Linked DNA regions of Pseudonocardia sediminis. The protein of the gene in region 2 interacts with the protein of the main gene of each other region in a pairwise test. Links are inferred from orthologs where the notes say so. Each region holds a gene or a part of one and is shown on either strand. Other genes may lie near its edges.

Region 1 (9,792 bases), 4.5 Mb from region 2 along the record:
AGCGCCGAGTCGATCTTGATCACGCTCTCGCCGCGGATCCGGTCCCGGATCTTGCGGCCGAAGTACACCCCGGTCGCCTCGCCGAGCGCGACCAGCAGCACGACGGCGCCGATGCTGACCAGGATCTTCGCCTGCTGCGACTCGACGCCGCCGGCCAGCAACGGGGCCAGGCGCAGGCCGAGGACGGCCCCGGCCAGCACGCCGATGAACGACAGCAGCGCGACCGCGACCCCGTGCCGCCACCCGGACACCGCGGCCAGCAGTGCCAGCACGACGACCAGGATGTCGACCCAGCTCACGTAGCCTCCTGGCGTCGGGTTCGGGCCCGTGACCAGGCCTCGTCGAGGTCCTCCGTACGGGTGGCGTCCCAGGGACGCTCCCAGCCGGAGCGGTGCAGCAGCGCGGACAATAGGCCAGCGGTGAAGCCCCAGATCAACAGCCCCGACGTCCGGAACGCCGGGCCCGTGTGACCTCGCGGGCCGCGGACGCTGAGCCGGTTGTCGGGGTCGAGGAGCTCACCCACCGGGACCCGCAGCACCCGTTCGGTCTCCCCGCGGTCGACCACCCGGACCGGTGCCGGTCGCGCCCAGTGCGCGAGCACCGGCGTGACCAGGAAGCCGGTCGGCGGGATCAGCAGCTCGGGCAGCACGGCGAGCGGGACGACCCCGGACGGGTCCAGCCCGGTCTCCTCCTCCGCCTCGCGCAGGGCGGCGGCGACCGGGCCGTCGTCACCGGGGTCGATGCCGCCGCCGGGGAACGAGACCTGCCCGGCGTGGGCGCGCAGCGTGCTGGCGCGCTCGGTGAGCAGCACGTCCGGCTCGTCGCCGTGCTCGCCACCGGAGCCGTCGGCGAACAGCATCAGGACCGCGGCCTTGCGCCCGCCGGACTCCGGCGGGGTGCGGCGGTGCCCGAAGAACGCGGGGTCGATGCCGTCCGCGCCGTCGACCAGGGGGCGCAGCGACTCCGGAGCGGCGGCGGGGTCGAGAGAGGGGCTCACGACGCTCCCAGCTTCGTGACGGCGGCGGCGACCTCGTCCGCGGAGCGGAACGGGATCGGCGGGTCCACCCGGGCCACGGTGCCGTCGGCGCGCACGACGTAGCTGGCCGGCAGCGCGGGCGGGATGTCCAGGGCGGTGCGCAGCGCGTTCCGCGGGTCGGTGACCGCGGGCAGCGTCACGCGCAGGTCGCGCAGCAGCGACAACGCGGCCACCGGGTCGTCGCGGACGTCGACGGTGAGCACCGGCACCGAGCCCGGCCGCGCGGCGTACTCGGCGAGCGCCGGCAGCTCCTCGCGGCACGGCGCACACCAGGACGCCCAGACGTTGACCAGCGCCGGCCGCCCGGCCAGCGCCGCGCCGACGTCGACGGTCCCGTCGGCGCCCAGGCACGGCACCGTCACCCCGGCCAGCGGTCCGGCTGCGGTCGCATCGAATGCGGGGGCCGCACCGGGCCGGGGGGCCGGGCACGGATCGAGCGCGGCGCCGGCGCGGGCCGAGGCCAGCGCCACCGGGTCCGCCGCGGCCGGGTCGCCGTCCGGCTCACCCGCCGTCGACGAGTCGGTGCCCGTGCCGGACGACGATCCGGACGGGGAGTCCGGCCACAGGGCGAACACCGCGAGCGCGACGAGGACGACGACGACCACCGTCGCGACGATCTCCGAGCGGGAGGCCCCGCCGTGGCGCGACCGGGTGCCCGACCGGCTCACCGCCCGTTCCCGGAGGGAGCGGGGGTCCCGTCGCCGAGGCCGACCAGCTCCAGCAGGTGCGGCCGCTCCGGGCCCTTGACCAGCGCGGCGGCCTGTTCGGGCTCGGTCGGTCCGAGCCCGAACGACGGGCAGTCGACGGCCAGCGAGCACGCCCCGCAGGCCGGTTTCTTGGCGTGGCAGACGCGACGGCCGTGGAAGATCACGTGGTGCGAGACGATCGTCCAGTCCCGCCGCGGGACGAGCTCGCCGATCGCGTGCTCGACCTTGACCGGGTCCTCCTCGGTGGTCCAGCCCCAGCGCCGCACGAGCCGGCCGAAGTGGGTGTCGACGGTGATCCCGGGGACGTCGAAGGCGTTGCCGAGGATGACGTTCGCCGTCTTCCGGCCGATCCCGGGCAGCTTCACCAGCTCGTCGAGGGTGGCCGGCAGCTCGCCGCCGTGGTTCTCCACGACGGCCGCGCCCAGCCCGATCAGCGAGGTGGCCTTGTTCCGGTAGAAGCCGGTCGAGCGGATGCGCTCCTCGAGCTCGGTGCGGTCCGCCCCCGCGTAGTCCGCGGCGCTCGGGTACGCGGCGAACAGGCCGGGCGTGACCTGGTTGACCCGCTCGTCGGTGCACTGCGCGGACAGGATCGTGGCGACGGCCAGGTCCAGCGGCGTGCCGAAATCGAGTTCGCAGTGGGCGTCGGGATAGGCCACGGCGAGGCCACGCAGGATCCGGCCCACGCGGCGGGCTCGGCCGATCGGGCTCTCGCCGGCCTCGACGCGCGCGGCGAGCCCGGCGGCGGCCCGCCGGGTGGGTCGCCGGACGGAGGTGCTCACCCGTCCGAGACTACGGGGACCCACCGACAACCCTCGCCGGAGGAGTCCGGCCCGCGGTAACGGTGGGTGAGGTTGCTCCGATGAGGGTCACGAGTGCATATCAGGATCGCCGCCACGGACACCCCGCGCGACGGACCGGCTCCGGTGTGCGAGAGGATCAGCTCTGCCATGACTGCCTGGTTGTCCGTCCTCGTGCCGCTGCTCGTGATGTTCTTCGCGCTGGGTATGGAGCGCGTCGAATCCCGGCTGCGGGAGTCCACCGTGCGTCAGGACGAGCTCGACGAAATGCTCGAGCAGCCCCGTCCCGACGAACTCCGCGCCCTGTTCCGTCAGGGCACCGGCCGCGCGCTGGAGCTGTTCCGGTTGCGCAACAGGGGCCGTCGACGGGGAGCCCGGCGCAGCCGGATCCCGTCGGCCTGACAAGATCGTCCGTGGGCCGCGGGCATCCTGCAGCGGTCCGAACGAGTGACGGAACCCGGTCGGGCGCGCCCGAACGGGTTCCTGCTGCGCATGCGCACGGCGTCGGGCCCTACACTGGCGCGCCGACGACCCGCCGCGCCTGTGCGGTAGGTGAACGAGGAGCTGTGCAGTGGACGACGTTCTGATCCGGGCCGGGATCTTCCAGGGCGTGGAGCCCCAGGCCGCCGAGGCATTGGCCGAGGCGCTGGAGCCCGCGGAGTTCTCGCGTGGGCAGGTGATCTTCAGCGAGGGTGAGCCCGGTGACCGCCTCTACATCGTCTCCGGTGGCAAGGTGAAGCTCGGCCGCAAGTCCCCGGACGGCCGGGAGAACCTGCTGATGGTCGCCGGTCCGTCGGACATGTTCGGCGAGCTCTCGATCTTCGACCCGGGCCCGCGGACCTCCACCGCGACCGCGGTCACAGAGGTGCGCACGCACACGATGGACCGCGCCGCGCTGCGCGAGTGGATCGGCAAGCGCCCGGAGATCGCCGAGCAGCTGCTGCGCGTGCTGGCTCGCCGTCTGCGCCGTACGAACAACATGCTCGCCGACCTCATCTTCACCGACGTCCCCGGCCGTGTCGCGAAGTCGCTGCTGCAGCTCGCGCGTCAGTTCGGCTCCCAGGAGTCCGGCCTGCTGCGGGTCACCCACGACCTCACGCAGGAGGAGATCGCCCAGCTCGTCGGCGCCTCCCGCGAGACCGTGAACAAGGCGCTCGCCGACTTCGCGCACCGCGGCTGGCTGCGGCTCGAGGGCAAGAGCGTCCTCATCCTGGAGCCGGAGCGCCTGGCCCGCCGGGCCCGCTGACCGGGTCGGCCGACCCCGTCCGACGGGGCCGGCCGATATCGACTGGTACGCCCGTACCAGTTTGTGTGATGCTGAGGGCATGGCTGCATCCCTCGGTGACTACCGCGCTGCGCTGAGCGCCCCGGGAGCCGCGGCCCCGGTGCTCGCCTCGATCCTGGCGCGGCTGCCGATCGCGATGCTCAGCCTGGCCGCCCTGCTCTACGTGCAGGGTGTGTCGGGCTCCTACGCGTTCGCCGGGGCGGTCTCGGCCGGGACCCTGGTCGGTATCGGCGTCGGGATGATCGTCCAGGGGCGGTGGCTGGACCGGGTCGGCCCGACCCGGCTGCTGCTGATGTTCAGCGCCGCGTACCTGGTGATGGTGTCGGTGCTGTTCGCCGGGATCGAGCTCGGTGCCGGTCTCGCCGTGCTGGTCCCCGTCGCGCTCGTGACGGGCCTGGTCACGCCCGCGATCGAGGGTTCGTCGCGGGCCCTCTGGACGGACCTGGTGCCGCCCGGTCCGCGCCGCGAGGCCGCCTACACCTACGAGTCGATCAGCCTCGAGGTCTTCTTCATCCTGGGTCCCGCGCTGGCCGCGGTGCTCGTGGTGACGGCGCCCTGGCCCGGCACCGCGCTCGCCGTGGCCGTGGCGGCGGAGGTCACCGGCACCGTCTGGTTCGCCCTGACCCGCGCCACCCGTACCCGCACCGCGCGCATCCGTGCCGAGCGGGCGCGATCCGGGCTCACCCGCCCGGCCGTGTCGGGGACGTCGCGCCTGTTCGGTGTGATGGCCCGGCCCGGGATGCGGACCGTCGCGCTCGCCTCGCTCGGGTTCGGCCTGACCGTCGGGTCGGTGGAGGTCGGCGTCCTGGCCGCGACGGCGGCGGCCGGCGCCCCGGCGATGGGCGGCGTGCTGCTCTCGGCGTGGTCGGTGGTCTCGGTGCTGGCCGGTGTCGCCTACGGCATGCGCCCGTGGCCGCGGGCGCTGCACCTGCGGTTCCCGGTCCTGCTCGCCGGGTTCTCGGTGCTGGTCGTCGTGCTGGCGCTGGTCGCGCCGAGCGGGTCGATCCTGCTGCTGGGGGTGGTCATGTTCCTGGCCGGCGCTCTGATCACGCCGCAGACCACGGCGCACTCGCTGGGCGTGGAGCTCGCCGCACCGGGGGAGTCGGCGACCGAGGCGTTCAACTGGGTGGTGACGGCGGTGGTGTTCGGGGTGTCGATCGGGCAGTCGCTGGCCGGGGTCGCGGTGGACGCGTTCGGCCCGGTCGGGTTCCTGACAGGCGGCGTCCTCGGTCTCGTCGTCGCGGGCCTGCTGTGGGTGCTCCGCGGCACCCTGGCCGCCGACGCGCGGGTCCCGTCCGCGGCGTCCGCGTGATCGACGTCTGCGGTCATGCGCGGGTCACCGGTGGCCGGAACGTGACCGCGGAGATCGATCACCGATGAGGGAGCACGCCGTGCGCGGTTTCGAGGGGCTGGTCGACGACGCCGGGGTACGCGGGATCGAGCGGGTCCGCCAGGTCGTCGCCGCGGACTTCGTCGACGTCGACGCCGCCCATGACCTCGCCCACCTGGACCGGGTCGCGCGCCTGGCCGCGACGATCGCGCACCGCGAGGGCCTCGACCCCCACGTCGCCGCGCTGGCCGCCTACGTGCACGACTACCACCGCCTCGAGGAGGCCCGCACCGGCGCGACGGTGGAGCCGCCGGAGTGCGCGCACCTCGTCCGGTCCGCGTTCGAACGGGCCGGGATCGCCGAGGAGACCTGGGCTCCGGTGCCGGCCGCGGTGGACGCGACCGGGCGGTTCAGCTTCTCCGACCGGTTCACCGAGCCCGCCCAGGGCGTCGCCGCCTGCCTGCACGACGCGGACATGCTCGACGCCATGGGCGCGATCGGCATCGCCCGCGCGTTCACCTACGGCGGGACGATCGGCGAGCCCATCTGGGAGCCCGGCGAGGACCTCGCGTCGACCTACACCTCCGGGCGGACCAGCTCCGTCGTCGCGCACTTCTACGAGAAGCTGCTGCACCTGCGCGACGAGCTCACCACCCCGTCCGGACGCGCGATGGGCGAGCCCCGGCACCGCGTCCTGGTGGAGTTCCTGCAGCGCTTCCACATCGAGTTCGGTGACGGTCCCCCCGGGCGGGACCCGGAGGGCCCGGTCAGGCCCGGAGGTACTCCAGCTGCGCCGTGACCGACCACTCCGCGGCGTCCCAGAGCTTCTCGTCGACGTCGGCGTAGACGACCTCGACGACCTGACGCGCCGTCGCGTCCGGCCCCAGCTCCTCCAGTGCCGCGCGGACCTGGTCCAGGCGCTCCTCGCGGTGCGCGAGGTAGGTCCGGGCGATCTCGGCGGCGTCCGGCAGGTCGGGCCCGTGCCCGGGCAGCACCGGCACCCCGGGCGGCAGCTCGGCGAGGCGCCGGAGCGAGTCCAGGTACGGGCCCAGCCCGCCGTCCGGCTGTGCGATGACGGTCGTGCCGCGCCCCAGGACCGTGTCACCGGTGAGCAGGGCGGGGGCGTTGCCACCGATCAGGAACGACGTCGAGTCCGCGGTGTGCCCGGGCGTGGCCATCACCCAGAGCGGCAGCCCGGCGGCCTGCACGGTCTCGCCGTCGGTGAGCGGGTCGGCGCCGGAGCACAGCCCGGGGTCCTGCGCCCGGATCGGGGCGCCCACCATCTCGGCGAAGCGCGGGGCTCCGCCGGAGTGGTCGTGGTGGTGGTGGGTGAGCAGGACCAGCGCGACCGGCGGTCCGTCGGCGAGGCGTTCGAGGTGCTCGCCGTCGTCCTCGCCGGGGTCGACGACGATCCGGTCGGAGGCGCCCGGACCGGCCAGGACCCAGGTGTTGGTGCCCTCCAGCGTCATGTGGCCGGGGTTGTTCTGCAGCAGCACCGAGGCCAGCGGGTGCGCCGGGCGGAGGACGCCGTAGGCGGGGTGTTCAGGAGCGGCGGTCATTCGTCCGGTCCCTTCGGGGTGAGGTGGTCGGCGGCGGTCTCCCAGTCCGGGTCACCGGGCAGGACGACGGCGACCGACCGCCCCTCCCGGCGCACCCGCGGGATGACCGGGGAGATCGTCCGGTGCTCGGCCGCGGCGAACACGTCGTCGGCGGTGTCGTGCTCGGCGATCTCCTGCAGCGTGCGCAGGGTGGGCGCCATCAGCTCGATCTCGCGCTCCTCGTAGGAGGCCAGGGCGTGCGCCGGGGACCACCAGCGCGCTTCGACGGCCTCGGTGGTGCCGTCGTCGGCGCGCTGGCCGTCCGGGACGCGCGCGACAAGGAACGCGGTGTCGTAGCGCTTCGGGTTGGCCGGCGGGGTGATCCAGCGGGCCCAGCCGCGCAGCAGGTCCGCGCGCAGCACGAGGTCGTGCGCGTCGAGCAGCTCGCCGAACGTGCTGCGGCGTTCCACCAGGTCGGTCCGCAGCGCGCGGGCCTCCGGGAGAGCGGCCGGGTCACCGCCGTCGGGGCCGGCCAGCAGCACGCCGCACTCCTCGAACGTCTCCCGGACCGCGGCGCAGACCAGCGACCCGCCCAGCTCCGGCGTCGTCTCCAGGCGCTGTCCCCACCAGGCGGGGTCGGGCCCGCGCCACCGGGCCGGGTCGATCACGTCCGAGGACGAGACGCCGCCGCCGGGGAACACCGTCATGCCGCCGGCGAACGCCATCCCGGCCACCCGGCGCTGCAGGAACACCTGCAACGGCGTGCGTCCGGCCGGCGGGTCGGGATCGTCGCGCACCAGCAGGACGGTCGCCGCCGGGCGCGGGACCACCGGTGTGTCGGGCGCGTCGGCCCGGGACGTGCTCATGCCCGGACCCTAGGTCATCACCGGCGCCCGGACAGCAGCGAGAATCGTCTCCATGGACGTGCGGCGCATCGGGTTGGTCGGTGCCGGACCGTGGGCCCGCGCGGTGCACGCCCCGGCGATCGCGGCGCACCCGCGCTGGGAGCTCGCGGGCGCCTGGACCCGCCGTCGGGAGGCCGCGCGGGAGATCGTCGGCGGGTTCGGTGGGCGGGCGTTCCCGCGTCTCGACGACCTGGTGGACGCCTGCGACGCCGTCGCGTTCGCGGTCCCGCCCGCCGTGCAGGGCGAGCTCGCGCCCGGGGTGGCTGCGGCCGGACGGCACGTCGTCCTGGAGAAGCCGCTGGCCCAGGATCTCGCCGGGGCCCGTGCGGTCGCCGGCGCCGTCGCCGCGGCCGGGGTCTGCTCGGCGACGATGCTCACGCTGCGCTTCGACCCCGGCGTCCGGGCGTGGCTGGACGCGATTCCGGACGGCCCCGCCGGGCCGGACACCACCGGCTCCGCGCGCTGGCTCTCCGGCGCGCTGCTCGGCGGCCCGTACGCCGGGTCGGGCTGGCGGGCCGAGCACGGCGCGCTGCTCGACATCGGCCCGCACGTGATCGACCTGCTCGACGCCGCGCTCGGCCGCGTCGTCGGGGTGGACCTGGCCCACCGCGCCGACCCCGACCTCTGGCGGTTCGGGCTCGCGCACGCGGGTGGGGCGCGCAGCACGGTCACGCTGTCGCTGCGGATGCCGATCGACCCCACCGAGTTCGAGGCGACGGTCCTCGGCGCGGCCGGGCGGCACCGCCTCGACCGGCGCCCGCCCGACGCCGCGGCCTGCTACGGACGGCTGCTCGACGACCTCGCGACGGCGATCACGGACGGCCGCACCGACCTGCCCGTGGACGCGGCCCGGGCCCTGCACCTGCAGGAGGTCGTCGACCGAATGCTGCGGGCCGCGGGCTAGGCAGGGGTTCAGCCGGCGTCCGGGTGCGCCGAGCCGTTGCGCGGCCCGAGGTCGCCGCCGCCGTTCTCCCGCGCGGCCAGCTCCTCCTGCAGACGGCGCAGCAGCTCCTGCTCGTTCGGGGTCAGGCGTCCGCCCAGGTCGGGGCCGGGCGCCGGGCGGCGATCGCCGCCGCCGCGGGACGGGTGCGGCGTCGGGCGGCGGCCGTTCCCGGACGGCTCCGGCGTGGACCGGCCGGGCGGGTCCTGGGCGGCCGGGTGCTGGGCCCGGGCGACGGTGTCGCGGTCCTTGGGCGGCGCGGTGCCCGCCGTCGGGCCGTTCTCGGGGAGCCGTCCGGTCGGCACGGCGTCCTCCCCACCGGCGTCGACGGCCGGATACCCCTCGGTCCGGAGGCCGGCTGCGGGGTCCTCGGCCCCGTCAGCGGCCGGAGGCACCGTCTCCTCGGCGTCGGGGGTGTCCAGGCGGTGCCGGGGACCGGAGGGCCGCACGGCCTCGGGTGGAGCCGTCTGCGACACCGGCCCGGTGGTCTCCGGCACGGCCGGCCCCGTCGTGCCCGCCGCTGACGCGCCCGCCCCCGACGCGCCGGCCTCCGGCTCGGGAGGCTGCGCCCGCGGGACGGGCGTCGGCCGGAGCGGCCCGGTACCGGAGACACCCGCACCGGGCGGGGCCGTGACGGACCCACCGGATGCGGACGAGCCGGGAGACGCCGGATCGGGTGCGGACGAGTCGGTGGCCGACGGACCGGGGTCGGTCGACTCGACGCCGGACGGCCCCGGTCCGGGGTGGGCGGGCGGGAGGGGTGCCCGCAGGATCGGTGGCGGACCCGAGACCGACCGCAGCCGCATCCCCTCCGGCCCGCCGTCCTGCGACACGTCCCGGAGCCCCGTCGTCGGGGTCGGGCCGGTGACCGGCTCGACGTCCGGGTCCGAGGTCGACCACGCACCGGTCGCCCAGTCCCGGTCCCAGTCGTCCTCGCCCGGGTACGCCGCGCCCGTCGAGGTGTCGGCGGAGGACCGCGTGGGGTCGGCGCGGTCGTACCCGCGGTCGTCGACGCCGCGGCCGCCGATCGTGGGGGCACCGATCGCGGGGGCAGGATCGCCGATCGCGCGGACCGCATCGTCGATCACCGGCCCGTCGATCCCGGGGCCGTCGGCCGCGGGGCCGTCGGTCCCGGCGCCGTCGTGACCGTCGTGGTCGAGGCCCCGGTCCAGCGGCGGGCCGTCGAACCATTCCGGGCCGTCCGGCACGGGCGCGATCCGGCGCGGTGCCGGTCGGGGTGCGGGGTGCCCGTCG
Region 2 (10,197 bases):
GCCCTCCTGGTGCAGCTTGTTGGTGGACTCGCCGAGGATCCGGATGGTGGTGGCGTGGTCCCCGGCGCTGCCCCAGGCGACCGGCCCGATGCCGACCTCGTCCTCGGCCGCGGCGCCGACGACGGCCGCGCCGGCGGCGTCGGCGAAGATGATGCAGGTCGAGCGGTCGTCCCAGTCGATCCAGTCGGACAGCTTCTCCGCGCCGATCACCAGCACGTGCCGGGCGGTGCCGGAGCGGATCATGTCGTTGGCGACGCCGAGGCCGTAGCAGAACCCGGCGCACGCGGTGTTCACGTCGAACGCGGCCACGCCGCCCGCGCCGAGGCGGTCCGCGACCTGCGCCGCGGCGTTGGGGATCGGGTTGGGCATCGTGCAGGTCGCGACGATGACGGCGTCCACATCGGAGGGATCGAGACCGGCGTCGGTCAGCGCGGCCCTGCCCGCGGCCACGGCCATGTCCGGCAGCGACGTGTCGGCGTCGGCGACGCGGCGCTCGGCGATCCCGACGCGGGAGCGGATCCACGCGTCGTCGGTGTCCACCCGCTTCGCCAGATCCTCGTTGGTCACGACCCGCTCGGGCCGGAAGCTCCCGGTGCCCAGCAGGCGGGCTCCGGGCGCGGTCGGGGGCAGCTGCAGTCCGGCGCTCACCGGTCGCCGCCCCGGTGCTCGGCGACCAGCTCGGCGGCTTTCTCCAGCTGCTCGGGCGTCTTGACGGCCAGCGTCGGGGTGCCCTTGAGCTCACGCTTGACCAGGCCGACGAGCGTCGCGCCGGGCGGGAGCTCGAGAGCGGCCGACAGGCCGTCGCGTCCGAGCGTGGCCATGCAGGAGTCCCAGCGGACGGGGCGGGTCACCTGCGCCACCAGGCGCTCCAGGGCCTGCGCGCCGCTGGTGACGGGCTCGCCGTCGGCGTTCGAGAGCAGCGTGCGGGTCGGGTCGGTGACGGTGACCGATGTCGCGTGGGCGGCCATCGCCTCGCCCGCGGAGGCCATGTAGCGGGTGTGGAACGCCCCGGCGACCGGCAGCTGCTTGACCCGCGCGCCCTCGGGCGGGGTCGCGACGAGCTCCTCGATGGCCGGGGTGGCACCGGCGGCGACGATCTGCCCGGCGCCGTTGCGGTTGGCCGGGTCCAGGCCCAGCTCGGACAGCCGCGCCAGGACGGTCTCCTCGGCGCCCCCGAGCACGGCGGCCATCGACGTCGGCTCGGCGGCGCAGGCGGCGGCCATCTCGCGGCCGCGGACACCGGCCAGGGCGACGGCGTCGTCGTCGGTCAGGACGCCGGCGATCGCGCAGGCGGTGAGCTCGCCGATCGAGTGCCCGGCCACGACGACGTCGTCGGGGAGGTCGACCTGGGCCAGCAGGCGGCGCGCGGCCAGCAGCCCGAGCGCGACGATCAGCGGCTGGGTGACCGCGGTGTCGGTGATCTCCTCGGCCTCGGCGGTGGTGCCCAGCCGGACGAGGTCCAGCCCGACGGCGTCGGACCAGCCGGCGACGGTCTTCTCGGCGTCCGGGTCGGTGAGCCAGGGGGAGAGCATGCCGGGGGTCTGCGCCCCCTGGCCGGGTGCGAGCAGGGCGATCACCGGGACATCACACACCCCTCGGGCATCGTGGCGGCATACCGGCGTCCACGAACTCCCGGCCCGGAAGTTGGAGGAAACCTCCAAGTGGAGCACTGTGATGGAGCTGACATCACCGGACCACCTGACCGCATCTTTGTAGGGTTCATCAAATCCTCGCCGCCTCGGGATCGGGACGCGACCTCTCCGTGACCGGGGATCCGGGCGTGTCGCGACCGGCGCCGGGAACTCTGGCAGGCGGGTCCTCGCCCGCCGCGACCGGCACGGTGTCCATCGTGCGCTCGACGACGAGGGCGGTCCGCAGCACGAACGCCTGCCGCGGGTCCGACGGCACCCGTCCGGTGACCTCGGCGACCCGTTTGAGGCGGTACCGGACCGTGTTCGGGTGCACGAACAGCGTCCGTGCGCACGCCTCCAGCGCGCCGCCGCCCTCGAGGTACACCGACAGCGTGTGCAGCAGCTCGCCCCCGGCCGCCCGCAGCGGGCCGACGACGTCGGTCGCGAGCCGCGCCCGGGCCGCGGCGTCGCCGCAGAGGGCGCGTTCGGGCAGCAGGTCGTCGCTGTGGACGGGGCGTGGGGCGTCGGGCCATCCGGGGGCGGCCCGCAGCCCGGCGAGGGCCTCGGCGACGGCGGTCCCGGTGCGGGCCAGGTCCGGGCTCGACGGGCCGGTGACGACCGGGCCCGGCCCGAACTCGCCGGCGATCCGTTCCAGCACCATGGCCGGGTCGGTGCCGCCCCGGTCGGTGCCCCGGTCCGGGCCGGACTCGTGCAGCAGGACGACCAGGCGTCGACCCTGCACGCCGACCAGGATCTCGTGCCCGAGACGGGCGGCGTGCCGACGCAGGTCGGCGAGGAGCTCGGGGGACTCGGCCGGGCTCGACGGGGCCGGACCGGCGAGCGGCGGGCTGCCGACCAGGCAGCGGACCGGGGCCTCGGGATCCCAGCCCAGGGCCGAGGCGCGCGAGACGAGCGCGCCGTCGGTGTCGCCGCGCACCACGCCGTCGACCACGAGGGCCTCGAGGCGGGCGTCCCACGCCCCGCGGGACTCCGCGGCCCCGGCGTAGACGGTGGCCGCGGCGAACGCTATCTCCCGCCCGAAGCGCAGCACGGACTCGGTGAGCACGCGCCGCTCCCGGTCGTCGGCGGCCAGCGGCGGCAGGTGCTGCTCGAACACGTCGGCCGCGATCCGTACCAGCTCGACGGTCTGGCGCAGGCTGATCCGACGCGTCAGGTCGCGCGGGGCGATCCGGAAGGCCTCGGCGGTGAGCCGGATGGTCGCGCCGGGCTCGGCGAGCCACGCCACGAAGTTGCTCACCCCGGTCTGCGTGACCAGGGCGACGGCGGCGCGCTGGTCCGCGGTCAGACGCGCGAACCAGGGCTGACGTTGCTCCATCGCGGCCATGCACGTCGCGGCGAGTCCGCCCGCCGCCAGTTCGAGGCGGCGCAGCGTCGTTGCCGCGACCGGCAGTTCGGTGGCCACGTGCGGCAGCATGTCACGCCGCGAGGCTCCGGGGGAGTGGGGACGAACCCCGGGACCCCCGGCGAGGCGCGGTTGCGGCGCAAGGCCTCCCCGCGCGGTGAACGGGACGAACTAGACGAGCGGTTCGACCTTGCTGGCCTGCGGACCCTTCTGGCCCTGCTCGACGTCGAAGGTCACGCGCTGGCCTTCGTCGAGGGTCTTGTAGCCGTTGACCTGGATCGCCGAGTAGTGCACGAACACGTCCGCGCCACCACCGTCGGGAGCGAGGAAGCCGTAGCCCTTCTCGCTGTTGAACCACTTGACGGTGCCCTCTGCCATTCTTGCTCTCCTCGTGCCCTGCAATCCGCGGCACCTCGCCGCGGGCTTCGCACCGGCCCGGCGCAACGGTCCGCGCCCTGGTCGGGAGGCCGCTCACGTGATCACGTGCCCCGGTCTCGAAAGGAGCCTAGCGTGATCTGCGTCGCTCGATAAGAGTGTTCGACGTGCGGATTCGGTGATCCCGGGATAAAGAACGCGGCCCGCCGGACGTGCCGGCGGGCCGCGATGGTAGAGCTCGAACGGTCAGCGCAGACGGTTCGTTCCGCCTGCGCTCCTCTCAGGCGACGCCCGAGTCGCTCGTCTGCGGACCGGCGGCCCGCGGGTCGTCGATCTTGTAACCGGCGGCCGCCTCGGCGGCGAGCTTGGCCGGGACCGTGCCCTGCTTGCCCAGTGCCGCCAGTGCCGCGACCGTGATCGACTCGGCGTCGACGGCGAAGTGGCGCCGGACCGCGGGGCGGGTGTCGGACAGGCCGAACCCGTCGGTGCCCAGCGAGCTGAACGACGACGGCACCCACTGCCGGATCTGGTCGGGCACCGCGCGCATCCAGTCCGACACCGCGACCACGGGGGCCTCGGAGCCGGCCAGCGCCTGGCTGACGTAGGGCACGACCGGGTCGTCACCGGGGTGGAGCAGGTTCTGGTGCTCGGCCTCGACGCCGTCGCGGCGCAGCTCGCCCCACGACGTCACCGACCAGACCTCGGCCCCGACGTCCCACTCGTCGGCCAGCATCTTCTGCGCGGTCAGCGCCCACGGCACCGAGACGCCGGAGGCGAGCAGTCGCACCTGCGGGCCGTCGGTCTTCGGGGACTCGGCGTAGCGGTAGATGCCGCGCAGGATGCCCTCGGTGTCGACGCCCTCGGGCTCGGCGGGCTGGACGTAGGGCTCGTTGTAGACCGTCAGGTAGTACATGACGTTCTCCGGCTCGTCGCCCACCATGCGGCGCAGGCCGTCCTTGACGATGTGCGCGATCTCGAAGGAGAACGCCGGGTCGTAGGCCATGACCGCGGTGTTCGTGCTGGCCAGCAGCAGCGAGTGGCCGTCGTTGTGCTGCAGGCCCTCACCGGTCAGCGTGGTCCGCCCCGCGGTGGCGCCGACGAGGAACCCGCGGGCCATCTGGTCGGCGGCGGCCCAGATCGAGTCGCCGGTGCGCTGGAACCCGAACATCGAGTAGAAGACGTAGACCGGGATCATCGGCTCGTCGTGCGTGGCGTAGGACGTCCCGGCGGCCGTGAAGGACCCGACCGAGCCGGCCTCGTTGATCCCCTCGTGCAGGATCTGGCCCTGCTCGGACTCCTTGTAGGCCAGCATCAGCTCCGCGTCGACGGAGGTGTACTGCTGCCCGTGCGGGTTGTAGATCTTCTGCGTCGGGAACATGGAGTCCATCCCGAACGTGCGCGCCTCGTCCGGGATGATCGGCACGAACCGGCCGCCGATCTCCTTGTCCTTGATCAGCTCCCGGAGCAGCCGGACGAACGCCATCGTGGTGGCGACCTCCTGCTTGCCCGAGCCCTTCTTGATGAAGTCGTAGACCTTGTCCCCGGGCAGCACCAGCGACTTGGACTTGGTGCGGCGCGCGGGCAGCGGGCCGCCCAGGGCGCGACGGCGCTCCTTGAGGTACTGGATCTCCGAGGAGTCCTCACCGGGGTGGTAGTACGGCGGCAGGTACGGGTCCTTCTCCAGCGCCGCGTCGGTGATCGGGATGCGCTGCTCGTCGCGGAACTGCTTGAGGTCGTCGAGCGAGAGCTTCTTCATCTGGTGCGTGGCGTTGCGGCCGGCGAAGTGCGAGCCCAGGCCGTAGCCCTTGATCGTCTTGGCCAGGATGACGGTCGGCTGGCCGTGGTGCGCCGTCGCCGCCGCGTAGGCCGCGTGCACCTTGCGGTAGTCGTGCCCGCCGCGCTTGAGGTTCCAGATCTCGGCGTCCGACATCGGGTCGACCATGGCCTTGGTCCGCGGGTCGCGGCCGAAGAAGTGGTCGCGCACGTAGGCGCCGTCGTTGGCCTTGTAGGTCTGGAAGTCGCCGTCCGGCGTGGTGTTCATCAGGTTGATCAGGGCGCCGTCGCGGTCGGCGTGCAGGAGCGTGTCCCACTCCCGGCCCCACACGACCTTGATCACGTTCCAGCCCGCGCCGCGGAAGAACGACTCCAGCTCCTGGACGATCTTGCCGTTGCCGCGCACCGGCCCGTCGAGGCGCTGGAGGTTGCAGTTGACGACGAACGTCAGGTTGTCCAGGCCCTCGGTGGCCGCGACGTGGATCATGCCGCGCGACTCCGGCTCGTCCATCTCGCCGTCGCCGAGGAACGCCCACACACGCTGGTCGGCGGTGTTGGAGATGCCGCGGTCGCCCAGGTATCGATTGAACCGCGCCTGCATGATCGCGTTCATCGGGCCGAGGCCCATCGAGACGGTGGGGAACTCCCAGAAGTCCGGCATCAGGCGCGGGTGCGGGTACGACGGCAGACCGGCGCCCTTGCCGCCGTGCGAGAGCTCCTGGCGGAAGCCGTCGAGACGGTCCTCACTCAGGCGGCCCTCGAGGTAGGCGCGGGCGTAGACGCCGGGGGAGGCGTGGCCCTGGATGTAGATCTGGTCGCCGCCGCCGGGGTGGTCCTTGCCGCGGAAGAAGTGGTTGAAGCCGACCTCGTAGAGCGTCGCCGAGGACGCGTACGACGAGATGTGCCCGCCGACGCCGATGCCCGGCCGCTGCGCGCGGTGCACGGTCATCGCCGCGTTCCAGCGGATCCAACGGCGGTAGGCGCGCTCGGCCTCCTCGTCGCCGGGGAACCACGGCTCGCGGTCGGTGGGGATCGTGTTGACGTAGTCGGTGCTGGTCAGCGACGGGACGCCGACGTGCCGCTCGCGTGCGCGCTGGAGCATGGTGAGCATCAGGTACCGGGCCCGCTGCTGACCGGCGTTGTCGAGGACCGCGTCGAACGACTCGAGCCACTCGCTCGTCTCGTCCGGGTCGATGTCCGGCAGATGTGCGGCGAGTCCGTCGCGGATGATGTTCACGCGGCGTGGCTCGTCGCCGGCCTGGCTGCTCTGCGCGGTCAAGGGTTCTCCCTGCCTAACTCGTGGTGGCCGGGTCTGCCGGCCGTGCTGGGTCTGCTGCCCCGGCCGCCGCCCGACCGGCCACGGTGGTGGCGGTCGGTGACTCCGGGGTCCCGGCCCCATCGTGCCTGTTCCGGAGCGCGCTCGAAACTCAAGCGCGGAGAGCGGCAGGTGGGTTGCGTCTCGGTCTGCGGACCTTATGTACTACCCGTGCGTAACTGAAGTGTTCCGCCGGGCGGGCGCGTGAGCTGCCCCGGACATGACCTTCCGGATATGGTGGCCCCGAGTGTCGGGCAGGGTGTTGCGCGCGGTCCGCCCTCCGTGTTCGGATTCCGCATCCGATCCGGCCGGGCCGCGCGAGCGCTGTCTGCCGGACGGCGAATCGATGGTTGTGTGAGAGGGGAACGAGTGGTGGCCGCGGAAGATGCCGGATCATCGTCCGACATCGCGGGCAAGCTCGGCGTAGAGCCGGGCATGGTCGTCCAGGAACTGGGTTATGACTCCGACGTCGACGACGAGGTTCGCGCCGCCGTCGAGGAGCGGAGCGGCGAGGAGCTCCTCGACGAGGACGCGCAGGAGGTCATCGACGTCGTCCTGCTGTGGTTCCGCGAAGGGGACGGCGACCTCGTCGACACCCTGGTCGACGCGCGCACACCGCTCGCCGACAACGGCGTCGTCTGGGTGCTGACCCCCAAGACCGGTCGTGACGGGCACCTCGAGCCGTCCGAGATCGCCGAGGCGGCACCGACGGCGGGCCTGTCCCAGACGTCGAACGCCAGCGTCGGGGACGACTGGGCCGGCGCCCGTCTCGTCGCACCGAAGGCGGGCAAGGGCCAGAAGCGCTGAGGTCCGTGTTCTACCCTGCGGGGTGAGATCGCGGCCCGGACACCCGGGCCGCGCGCCGACCCGTGAGGAGACCGCCGACGTGGCACCCGAGGTGGGGACCCAGGCCCCCGACTTCACGCTCGTGGACCAGAACAAGCAGCCGGTGGGGCTGTCGTCGTTCCGCGGCAAGAAGGCCGTACTGGTGGTGTTCTACCCGTTCGCCTTCTCCGGCGTCTGCACCGGCGAGTTGAACGAGATCCGCGACGACCTCGCGACGTTCCAGAACGACGACGTCCAGGTCCTGCCGGTCTCGGTGGACCACCCGTTCACCCTCAAGGCCTGGGCCGAGGCGCGGGGCTACGAGTTCCCGCTGCTGTCGGACTTCTGGCCGCACGGTGCCGTCGCCGAGTCCTACGGCGTGTTCAACGCCGACGCCGGGTTCGCCCTGCGCGGGACGTTCCTCATCGGTACGGACGGCGTCGTGTCGTTCGCCGAGGTGAACGGACCGGGGGAGGCCCGGGACCAGGACGGCTGGCGCAAGGCCCTGGCGGCCCTGTAGAAACCCTCCGACGACGCCGGTCGGGTCAGCATGATCCGGTCGGCGACGGGCGCGTAGCTCAGCGGGAGAGCACTCGGTTTACACCCGAGCGGTCGCAGGTTCGAACCCTGCCGCGCCCACACTCCTGACCAGGGGCTCTAGCCTCTGCAAGATCACTTGTCAGCCCGCGTGACACGTTTCGTGACACGAAGGGCTCGTATCCTCAGCCCATGACACGGGCGAAGGCCGGTCGCCGGAGGCAGCGCGGGACGATCGACAGGCTGCCGAGCGGTGCCCTGCGCGTCCGCGTGTACGGCGGGCAGGACCCGGTGTCGGGGAAGCGGAACACCCTCGTCGAGGTGATCGAGCCCGGCCCGCGCCAGGAAGCCCGCGCCGAGGCCGCGCGGACGCGACTCCTCAACGCCGTTGACGAGCAGCGCAGTCCGCGCACGAGCGCGACGCTGGACCAGTTGCTCGACCGGTACCTGGAGACTCTCGACGTCGGAGCGACCACGCACCGGGCGTACACCCGGTACCTGGAGCTGCACGTCCGTCCGTTCCTCGGCCGGACGAAGGCCGGCGCCGTCGGCGCCGAGGCGCTTGACTCGCTGTACGCCGAGCTGCGCCGCTGCCGCGATCACCGTGACCGGTCCGGCCGCGGGGTCGACCATCGGACGATCGCCGGGCAGCCGTTGACGGGGGCGCGGAACCTGACCAACGTCATCCATGCCCGGCTGCGCGACCGGCAGCGGTTCGAGCCGCAGGTCGGCACGTGGGCCGACCGGGTCCCGGCACTCGATGACCCGCATATGGGCCGCTACCTTGACCGGCTCGCCGAGCACCTGGACCAGCGCACCGCTGACCTGGGCGCGGCGACCGCGGCCGAGCCGCCGCGATGGGCCGTCGACCTCCTCGGACAGGTCCCCGACCGGGACGACGCCGAGGCCTGCGCCGAGTGGGAACGCAAGGTCGGTGCCGTCGCCGCCTGCCGCGCGTTGACCGGCCGCGAGGACGCCGACGACGCCGACACCGGCCCCGCTGAGGCCCTCGACGTCCTCGGTGCCGCACCGAAGCCGGGGATGGTCGAGCACCACGCCGTCTACTGCGCGGGATGGGAGGCGTTGGGTCGGCCTCGCGCGGACCGGGAAGAGCTCGGGCTGTCCGACGGCGCGCTGCGGATGCGAGTGCGCGCCTACGAGCGCCAGCAAGCATGGGCACCCCGCTACGTCGCCACCGAAACCGCCGGAACCCGCCAGGCTGCCGAACACCACCGTAGCGCCGCCGTCTTGCACCGCGCCGAAGCCGACGCAGCCACGGACCCGGCCCGCGCCGCCGAGCTGCACCAGGCCGCAGACGGCGCCGCCGCGCTCGCCGCCGAGCTGGACCGGCGCACCGGCGAACTGGAGGAGGTCGAAGCCACCCGCGGCCGCTGGCTCCTGCGCACCGCGGTCGACCGGGACAAGCACGACCGCGCGGTGATCGCGCTCGCGCACCGCAACAGCGACCGCGACGCCCCCGACGAGCGAGTTACCGCCGACGAGTGGCTCACCGCCCGCGACGAGGCCATGCGCGCCGAGGACGAGCACCGCCCGATCACCGAACACGACCTCGACGACCACACCACCGACGAGCACGAGGCCCTCGACGACAGCCCGGTCCTGGAGGCCGCGGTCCCCGACCTGCCCGAAACCGCCGCAGCCGAGCCCCGAGAACGGCACGAGGACGACGTGCGGGTGCCGACCACCGGCGAGTCCGAGGATGCGGTCACCCGCGCCCGCCGGGCCCTGGACGAGATCCAGGCCCAGGAGGTCTACGAGGCCGGCCTCGACACCCCCGAGGCCCGCGACGCCGACGCCCGCGAGGACCCGTACGCCGACCAGTCCGGGGACGGCGAGGACGACTACGACGACCGCTGGGGCTGACCCTAAACGGTCACGCACCGGCCACGCCATGTGGAAGCCGTCGTCCTCCATGTCGAGATACGCCTCGGCGATCTCCACAGCCGACCACGCCCGCAGTGACCGCCACAGCGCCAGAGCCGCGGCCACCGGCGCCGGCAGCCGGCCGCCCGGGATCCGCTGCGCCGGGCCCCACGACGCCTCCACGACCGGACAGCCGTCCGCGCGGGTACCGGTCTGCACCAGCTCGGCCGGGTTCAACCGCACGACGTGCTCACCGACCCGCGGCGCATCGACCACGACGAGCCCCGTCGGTTGCAGCTCGCCGGGGCTCTGCAACGCGATCTGTAGGTCCGCCTGCTCCCAGACCAGCCCCAGCCGCGATGCGCTCACGAACGACGCGACGAGGCCGAGGGTCTCGACGGCCGTGTGCGCGTCACCGCCCGGGTAGAACGTCCGCGCGCGGACGTAGCCCGCGTACGACTGAGAACCGAGGTCGTTGCAGAACATGTGCGTGG

What was found.
Region 1: the proteins of aceE (region 2) and nth interact in binary tests that used the Escherichia coli proteins (3 or more experiments, as listed by UniProt). The link is inferred for Pseudonocardia sediminis from one-to-one orthologs.

What each region holds. Positions count from the first base shown.
Region 1 is NZ_SHKL01000001.1:6,339,828-6,349,619, reverse strand. Bases 612-3,557 are described here. They hold nth (endonuclease III), read right to left. Parts: upstream 2,523-3,557; coding sequence 1,701-2,522; downstream 612-1,700. Other genes in these bases: EV383_RS29745 (Crp/Fnr family transcriptional regulator), read left to right, coding at 3,112-3,557; EV383_RS29750 (hypothetical protein), read left to right, coding at 2,691-2,942; EV383_RS29760 (TlpA family protein disulfide reductase), read right to left, coding at 994-1,704; EV383_RS29765 (NUDIX hydrolase), read right to left, coding at 612-997. In the rest of the region: EV383_RS29770 (MarP family serine protease), read right to left, coding at 1-299; more of EV383_RS29765, read right to left, coding at 296-611; more of EV383_RS29745, read left to right, coding at 3,558-3,786; EV383_RS29740 (MFS transporter), read left to right, coding at 3,866-5,137; EV383_RS29735 (HD domain-containing protein), read left to right, coding at 5,217-5,954; EV383_RS29730 (MBL fold metallo-hydrolase), read right to left, coding at 5,923-6,714; EV383_RS29725 (NUDIX hydrolase), read right to left, coding at 6,711-7,559; EV383_RS29720 (Gfo/Idh/MocA family protein), read left to right, coding at 7,612-8,502; EV383_RS29715 (hypothetical protein), read right to left, coding at 8,511-9,792. UniProt on the Escherichia coli protein: DNA repair enzyme that has both DNA N-glycosylase activity and AP-lyase activity. The DNA N-glycosylase activity releases various damaged pyrimidines from DNA by cleaving the N-glycosidic bond, leaving an AP (apurinic/apyrimidinic) site.
Region 2 is NZ_SHKL01000001.1:1,822,924-1,833,120, forward strand. The notes cover bases 3,450-6,800. They hold aceE (pyruvate dehydrogenase (acetyl-transferring), homodimeric type), read right to left. Parts: upstream 6,422-6,800; coding sequence 3,650-6,421; downstream 3,450-3,649. In the rest of the region: EV383_RS08685 (beta-ketoacyl-ACP synthase III), read right to left, coding at 1-648; EV383_RS08690 (ACP S-malonyltransferase), read right to left, coding at 645-1,577; EV383_RS08695 (helix-turn-helix domain-containing protein), read right to left, coding at 1,723-3,054; EV383_RS08700 (cold-shock protein), read right to left, coding at 3,166-3,372; EV383_RS08710 (DUF3052 domain-containing protein), read left to right, coding at 6,827-7,264; EV383_RS08715 (peroxiredoxin), read left to right, coding at 7,344-7,802; EV383_RS08730 (hypothetical protein), read left to right, coding at 8,012-9,703. UniProt on the Escherichia coli protein: Component of the pyruvate dehydrogenase (PDH) complex, that catalyzes the overall conversion of pyruvate to acetyl-CoA and CO(2).